One region of the Pseudomonas sp. KH_027 genome, then DNA from elsewhere that is predicted to be linked to it. Evidence: riboswitches for the same ligand, from Rfam matches in the RefSeq annotation. Region 1 holds a riboswitch; the other holds the start of a gene.
The links. A riboswitch is a leader RNA that binds a small molecule or an ion and turns the genes downstream of it on or off. The one in region 1 is predicted to bind cobalamin.
Positions count from the first base shown of each region.

Region 1 (3,955 bases):
TGACGCCGCCGAGCAACTGCTGGATCAGCGCGGTGCTGCTGGCGGGCAGGTCCTGCACCGGGTAACCCTCGACCTGTAGGGCGCGGAGGATATTCAGCGCCGCGGCAGGCGTGTCGAGGCCGACACCATTGCCGATACGGCCGTCGCGGGTCGGGTAGTTGGCCAGCACCAGGGCGATGCGCTTGTCCGCACTCGGCAGGCGCGCCAGCTCGATCCAGCGGCGCGCCAGTTCGGCGACGAAGTCCATCCGTCCGGGTTCGGCCTGGTAGCAGACCACGTCGCTCTGGCTGCGCTCGCTGCGCCAGGCCAGGCCCTTGAAGCTGATCGGCCGGGTGATGATCCGCCCGTCCAGCTCGGGCAGGGCGATGTGCATGGCCAGGTCGCGGGAACCCAGGCCCTGCGGGTTGGCTTGCCAGAGCGGCAGGTTGTCCAGCGCGCAGATGGCTTGCAGCACCGGCACGTTGCGGCGGAACGGGCGCAGGTTCGGTGCCTCGGGGTTGGACTGGGCGAAGCCGGTGGTGTTGATGATCAGGCTCGCGTCGGCTTGATCAAGCAGCGCTTCGACCACGGCCAGGCAGGCACTTTCTTTCAGGCTGGCGACGGCAATCGGCAGAGGATTCAGGCCCTGTGCGCTAAGGCGCTGGCAGAATTCGTCGATAAACGCGGTATTCGCCGACTGCACATGGGTGCGGTAGAACAGCAGGCCGACCACCGGCTGCCCGGTCAGCCAATCCGCCTGCCAATGGCGCAGCCCGGCGTTGGCCTGGCGCGGGTGATAAACGCCCACGCGCGGCAGCGGCTGCGGTTCGATCCAGCGGTAGTGGCCGTCCAGCCAGGTGCTGGCCAGGTAGTGATAGAGCTGCCGGGCGTTGTCCACCCCGCCTTGGCGCAGGTACTGCCAGAGGCGTTCAGCCTGCTCGGCGCTGACATTGCCCAACGCCGTCAGCTCCGGGTCGGGGCTGTCGTCGCCCGGCACCAGAATCAACTGCGCGCCGCGTTCCGCGAGCTCGACCAGGCGTTCGATGCCGTAGCGCCAATAGCTGAGGCCGCCGTGTACGGAAATCAGAATGACCTTGGCATGCTGCAGCACTTCCTCGACGTAGAGGTCGACCGAGGCATGGTTCTGCAACTGTGCCGGGCTGGCCAGCCGCAGGCTCGGGTAGTTAGCCGGTAGATCGCGCGCCGCCTCGGCCAGCAGCGACAGGTGCGAGTCGCCGGTGCAGAGGATCACGACATCGGCGGGGGTCTGCGCCAGATGGGCGATGCCGTCGGCGGGGACGAAACCGCCGGGCTGGGTGCGCAACAGGTGCATGGCTAAGGGGACTCGGCGGCTTTGCATCCCTCGCCCGCTTGCGGGAGAGGGGGCGAAAGCAAGAGCGATAGCGTGTTTGGCTTCATGCCAACGCCGTACGCAGCTCGTTGCGGATAACCGCCTGGTCCAGCTCCTGGCCGATGATCACCAGGTGGCTGACGCGGCTTTCGTCGCTGCGCCAGGCACGGTCGAAGTGTTTGTCGAAGCGTTTGCCCACGCCTTGGATCAAGAGGCGCATCGGCTTGCCGGGAATCGCCGCGAAGCCCTTGATGCGCAGCACGCCGTGGCGCGCCACCAGGCCATTGAGGACGGTCAGCAGCAGGGCTTCCTCGACTTCCGGCAGTTCGACGGAAAAGGAGTCGAACTCGTCGTGGTCGTGCTCTTCGTGGTCTTCCAGATCGTGGTGGGTCTTACGGGCGTCGATGTGCAGCTCGGTTTCCGAATTCAGGCCCAGCAGCACCGCGATCGGCAGCTCGCCGCTGCGGGCTTCGATGATTTTCACCGCGGGTGGCAGCTCCTCGGCGACTTCGGCGCGCACCGCGGCCAGGGCTTCGGGGCTGAGCAGGTCGGCCTTGTTGAGGATCACCAGATCGGCGCTGGCCAGTTGGTCGGCGAACAGTTCGTGCAGCGGCGACTCGTGGTCCAGGTTCGGGTCTTCGCGACGCTGGGCGTCGACCTGGTCGGGGAAGGCGGCGAAGGTGCCGGCGGCCACGGCCGGGCTGTCGACCACGGTGATCACCGCGTCGACGGTGCAGGCATTGCGGATTTCCGGCCAGTTGAAGGCTTGCACCAGCGGCTTGGGCAGGGCCAGGCCGGAGGTTTCGATGAGGATCTGGTCGAGGTCGCCACGGCGTGCCACCAGCTCGCGCATGACCGGGAAGAATTCTTCCTGCACGGTGCAGCACAGGCAGCCGTTGGCCAGCTCATAGACACGGCCGACGGCTTCTTCTTCGCTGCAGCCGATGGTGCATTGCTTGAGGATTTCGCCGTCGATGCCGAGTTCGCCGAACTCGTTGACGATCACCGCGATGCGTCGCCCTTCGGCATTGTTGAGCATGTGCCGGAGCAGGGTGGTTTTGCCGGCGCCGAGAAAGCCGGTAACGATGGTGACGGGGAGTTTGGCCAAGCTTTTCATGCGTCGCAGCCCTGTTCGGATCGAAGCGAAATCGGATCGGCGGGCATGCGTGACGAGCCTGGTGCACCCGAGAGTCGGGCCCGCATCAGCAATTCGCCACCGGATCACCCCGCCCGGTTGTCGTACACAGCAGTTCGAGGCAGGTCTCCTGGCTCGCGACTTGGCCCCGCGCCCTAATCAGGGGCCCCTCTCTTCGCCTTCCCGCGTACGGCAGTGGCATTGGAAGAGATCAAGTCGCTTACAGTTGCGGGGGCAGCCATGGCATTTGTCCATGTTCCCTCTTAGCTCTGACGCGTATTCAGCGCAGAGAACCTCGAAGCGGCAAGGCTACGCAGTGCTTGGAGTCGGGTCAAATCAGCTGGTGAACGGTGTTCGCTGCGGCCCTCTCCCCCGGCCCTCTCCCATAAATGGGAGAGGATAGCCGATTGCGCCCTGTGCGCCGAAGTTGACGCTCGGCAGCGTTCCGTGATGTCCTAGAAGGGCTGTTTCAGGTGTCTTGCGCGGTCGTGCGCAAGGTGAAACGGGAAGTCGGTGCGCCCCTGCGGCTAGTCCGACGCTGCCCCCGCAACGGTAAGCGAATGATGGGATCGTACAGCCACTGTGCCGCGAGGTATGGGAAGGCGAGTCCCATGGCACTGTGAATCACAGTCGTCGCAAGCCCGGAGACCGGCCTGAATCATTACAGTTTGGCAAACCCGCGGTGGGCGGGCGCAAGCCGGAAGTCTGAATGCGCCCGCATTTCGGCTCCTCGTGCGTTCCCTTCTGCTAGGTTTTCACTTCCAGTACAGAGGGAACGATCATGTCCACAAGCACCCTGACACATTCTGCCGAGGCCAGCGCCTCGCTCTCGCAACGCCTGGTTCTGGCCATCGGTGCCGGTCTGTTGGGTGCGTTGCTGGTGTATTTCGCCGGCTTTTCGCATATCGAGGCGGTGCATAACGCTGCCCACGATACCCGTCACAGCGCCGCGTTCCCGTGCCACTGAGAGGTTTGCCATGATCAAGCGCATCGCGCAGACGGCCGGCTTCAGCGGGCTGCTGGCAGCACTTTTACTGACCCTGTTGCAGAGCTTCTGGGTCGCCCCGCTGATTCTGACCGCGGAAACCTTCGAAAACAGTGCACCGGCCACCGAACAGGTCGCCGAGCATGCGCATGCGGCCGGCGTTGCCGCTCATGAACACAGCGCCGAGGCCTGGGCGCCGGAAGATGGCTGGCAGCGTGTGCTGTCCACCACCGGTGGCAATCTGGTGGTCGCGGTCGGCTTCGCGCTGATGCTGGCGGGCTTGTACAGCCTGCGTACGCCGGGTCGCACCTGGGAAGGCCTGCTCTGGGGCCTGGGTGGTTTCGCCACGTTCAGCCTGGCGCCGTCGCTGGGCTTGCCGCCGGAATTGCCGGGCACTGCCGCCGCCGATCTGGCGCTGCGCCAGTATTGGTGGATCGGCACGGCCACGGCCACGGCTGTGGGCCTGGCGCTGATCGCGTTCGGGCGGCATTGGCCGTTGCGTATC
Region 1 covers NZ_CM174470.1:4,760,664-4,764,618, reverse strand. The annotation lists gene cobN (cobaltochelatase subunit CobN) at 1-1,312, opposite strand, end outside; gene cobW (cobalamin biosynthesis protein CobW) at 1,395-2,447, opposite strand; cobalamin riboswitch at 2,569-2,778, opposite strand; cobalamin riboswitch at 2,920-3,136, shown strand; gene AC3IYG_RS22295 (CbtB domain-containing protein) at 3,247-3,432, shown strand; gene AC3IYG_RS22290 (CbtA family protein) at 3,443-3,955, shown strand, end outside.

Region 2 (3,955 bases), 1.3 Mb from region 1:
GGTAGAACTCCGGCACCGGGCCCAGGCACAGCACCGCCACTGGCTTGGCCCCGACCGGCAGGTGCAGCAGCGTGGCCAGGGCCTCGGGGTCGAACAACGACACCCAGCCCAACCCCAGGCCTTCGGCGCGGGCGGCGAGCCAGAGGTTCTGGATCGCGCAGGCGACCGAAGCCAGGTCCATTTCCGGCAGGGTGCGGCGGCCGAACACATGGGCCTCGCGGCCGTCCATCAGCGCCATCACCAGCAACTCGGCGCAATCGCGCACGCCCTCGACCTTGAGCCGCATGAATTCATCCGAACGCTGTTGCAAGGCCTCGGCAGTGCGCACCCGTTCCTCTTCCACCAGGCCATGAATGGCCTCACGCAAGCCTGGCCGGGTGATGCGGATAAACCGCCAGGGCTGCATCAAGCCAACGCTCGGGGCCTGATGCGCCGCCTCCAGCAAGCGTGCCAGCAGCTCGGGCGCGACCTCACCGCCACTGAAGTGGCGCATGTCCCGACGCTCGGCAATAGCGCGGTAGACCGCCGCGCGCTCGGCGTCGCTGAAAGCGTGCTGGCTCATGCGATCGACTCGCTCATGGTAAGAACAAGGCCGCCGCCGCCCGGGGATTGGACGGCAGGTAGAGGTGGATATAAGAAGCGGTGAGCCGGCCGATCCGGTAAACCGCCTCGGCCGTGCGCTTGTAAGTCGGGCAGACGCCACGGGCCAGCGGCTCCAGCGCGCAGGCCAATTCAGAATAGTGGTAGGTGTGGCCGCGCAGGCGCCCTTCCGGCAATTCGACTTCCTGCAACGCCAGCGCCTTCAGGCGTTTGTGCATCAGCGCCGTACCGGGCAGCAGGCCGAGCAGTTCGCCGCACTCGCCATCTTTATCGGTCAATGCCTCGAGCAGATAGAGCATGCCGCCGCACTCGGCGTGGATCGGTTTGCCAGCGGCGTGATGGGCATGAATCGCCGCGCGCATCGGCTGGTTCGCCGCCAGCTGCCGCAGGTGCAACTCGGGGTAGCCACCGGGCAGATAGAGGCTGTCGACCACGGGCAGCGCAGCATCCTGCAAGGGCGAAAACGGGACCAACTCGGCCCCCAGCTCGCTCAGCAGGTCGAGGTTAGCCTGGTAGATGAAAGCGAAGGAGGTATCGCGCGCGACGCCGATACGCACACCGGCCAACAGCGGCTCGGTGCTCCGCAACTCATGCACCTGCGGCGCGGCAAAGCACACCGGCGCTGGCAAGCCAACGTCGGCACTCGCGGCCAAGGCATCGGCGGCGGCATCCAGGCGGGCGTCCAGGTCGGCCAGCTCTTCGGCCTGCACCAGGCCCAGGTGGCGGCTCGGCAGTTCGATCGCAGCGCTGCGCGGCAAGGCGCCGTACCAGCGAATGTGCGTCGGCAGGCAATCGCGCAAAATTTCGCCATGGCGGCTGCTGCCGGTGCGGTTGGCGAGCACCCCGGAGAATGGCAGATCGGCCTGGAAGGTGGCCATGCCATGGGCCATGGCGCCGAAGGTCTGGGCCATGCCGGAGCCGTCGATCAGCGCCAGCACCGGCACACCGAAATGCCGCGCCAAATCGGCGGCAGACGGCGTGCCATCGAACAGACCCATGACCCCTTCGATCAGGATCAGGTCGGCCTCGCCGGCGGCCTCCCAGAGCAGGCGACGGCTTTCCACCTCGCCGACCATCCACAGGTCGAGCTGATAGACCGGCGCGGCGCTGGCGCGGGCGAGGATCATCGGGTCGAGAAAGTCCGGCCCGCACTTGAACACCCGCACCCGCTTGCCCTGGCGCGTATGCAGCCGCGCCAGGGCGGCGGTGACGGTGGTCTTGCCCTGGCCGGAAGCCGGGGCGGCGATCAACAGTGCCGGGCATTGGCGTGCCGAATTCATACGGGGAACCTGTGCAAGGGTGAGTTCATTGGCTATGTCCCTGTATGACTTCGGGCCGGACTGCAGCTCTTTGTAGGAGCGGGCCATGCCCGCAATGGGCCGTTTCGCGGGCATGGCCCGCTCCTACAACAGCTAACTCATTTACTTGAACGCAGACGAAAAACCTCAAAACTCCACCCCTTTCTGCGCCTTCACCCCGGACTTGAACGCATGCTTGAGCAGGCCCATTTCGGTCACGGTATCCGCCGCCTCGATCAAACCGGGCGGCGCACCGCGACCGGTGGCGACCACGTGCTGCAACAGCGGGCGCCCGCCGATATCGGCCAGCACCGTATCCAGTGGCAGGTAGCCGTGCTTGAGCGCGATATTCAGCTCATCCAGCACCACCAGGCCAATCTCCGGGTCATTCAGCAATTGCTTGGCAACCGCCCAGGCAGCCACCGCCTTGTCGATATCGCGCTGACGATCCTGGGTGTCCCAGGTGTAGCCCTCGCCCATCACGTGGTAGCTGACCTCTTCGGGGAAACGACGGAAAAAACGCTCTTCGCCGGTGCTGGCCGCGCCTTTGATGAACTGCACCACGCCGACCTTCATCCCATGGCCCAAGGCCCGGGCCACCATGCCGAAAGCCGAGCTGCTCTTGCCTTTGCCGTTGCCGGTATGCACCAGCAACAGGCCGTATTCGTCCTGGGCCTGGGCGATCTTTTCGTCGACCAGGGCCTTCTTGCGCTCCATGCGAGCCTTGTGGCGGGCGTCTCTTTCTGCTGACTCGCTCATCGTTTCACCTCAGAACCTTGCTGCACGTTGAAGGCTGCCAAAACACCGCTGGAAGCGCGAAAGAGACTGTAGAAGCACGGTGACGAGAAAGAATAGCGCCCACCGCACGGTGGGAGAATGCTCGCCAGCGCCGAACGAATCGACGACACCGGGACCAGCAAAGGCATATTCATCAAGACAGGATCTGCGCCACTCACGCCCACACGACTCAGGCAGGGTAAGGCACACGGAGAACGACAGACGCGCCGGCCACAATGCAGCGGCCCACACGCCAGACAACGCCCTCCGCGATGCCGTGGACTGCGACAGGCCGGTCTCCGGGCTTGCGAGCGGAACACCTGAAGAACCGGTGTTCTGGAAACCGCACCTTCCCGTGCCAGGCACAGTGGTTAAAAAGCGGTTTCTTGGCTCGCCTACCGTTGCGGGGGCAGCGCCGGAATGGTTTGGCCAGGCTGTTGATTGAATAAACAGCGACAAACGCACCGGCTTCCCTGTTTCACCCCTTAGCGGGGCACCTGAAGCAAGGCTGGCAGGGTAGAGGCTTGGCACTGGAGCGTCAAATCCCAAGGCCGATTGCTGGCTGGGTGCGGCAACAGGCTCAACGTTTGGGCATAAAGCCCGCAGGCTTGCTCCCCAGCCAGTGCGCAAACGCACGGATGCTGGCGTTCTCCAGCAACGCTTCACGGCTGTTGTAGGCCAGCGCCAGTTCCTTCTCGCTGAAGGTGGCGTGAATATGGTTGTGACAGGCGCGGCAGACCCAAAGCGTGGCGGTGATGCGCTCGGTCTTGGCGAAGCGTTTCTGCACATAGGTTTTACCGTGCAGAGCCTTGGGAATCAGATGATGGCGGGTAAGCGGCAACACCCGGGCGCAAAGTTCACAGGCTTCGGCTTGGGGCGGCAGGCGGATGGGTTCAGGCATGTGGCTGCATGTCGTTCTTGCGCCCTGGCGGTGCTCAGCGTTTACGGCAAAGGGTCAAACCATCGCCAATCGGCAACAGTGACAGGTCCAGGCGCTGGTCGCTTTTCAGCCGGCGGTTGAGGGACTGGATGGCGCGGGTGTCAGCGCTGTCGGGCGCCTGTTCCAGCACACGCCCGCTCCACAGGGTGTTGTCGAACAGGATCAGGCCGCCAGGCCGGGTCAGCACCAGGGCATGCTCCAGGTAAACCGGGTAGTTGGCCTTGTCGGCGTCGATAAAGATCAGGTCGAAGCTTTCACTCTGCCCTTCTCGCTCCAGCAGGCCAAGGGTTTCCAGCGCTGGCACCAATCGCAGGTCGATGCGCTCGTCCACGCCGGCCTG
Region 2 covers NZ_CM174470.1:3,424,659-3,428,613, forward strand. The annotation lists gene bluB (5,6-dimethylbenzimidazole synthase) at 1-562, opposite strand, end outside; gene AC3IYG_RS16050 (cobyrinic acid a,c-diamide synthase CobB) at 576-1,880, opposite strand; gene cobO (cob(I)yrinic acid a,c-diamide adenosyltransferase) at 2,046-2,657, opposite strand; cobalamin riboswitch at 2,949-3,191, opposite strand; gene AC3IYG_RS16060 (hypothetical protein) at 3,256-3,576, opposite strand; gene AC3IYG_RS16065 (O-methyltransferase) at 3,611-3,955, opposite strand, start outside.
Region 2: it holds a riboswitch for cobalamin, as region 1 does, so the genes downstream of both, cobO (cob(I)yrinic acid a,c-diamide adenosyltransferase) here and cobW (cobalamin biosynthesis protein CobW) in region 1, are expected to answer to the same signal.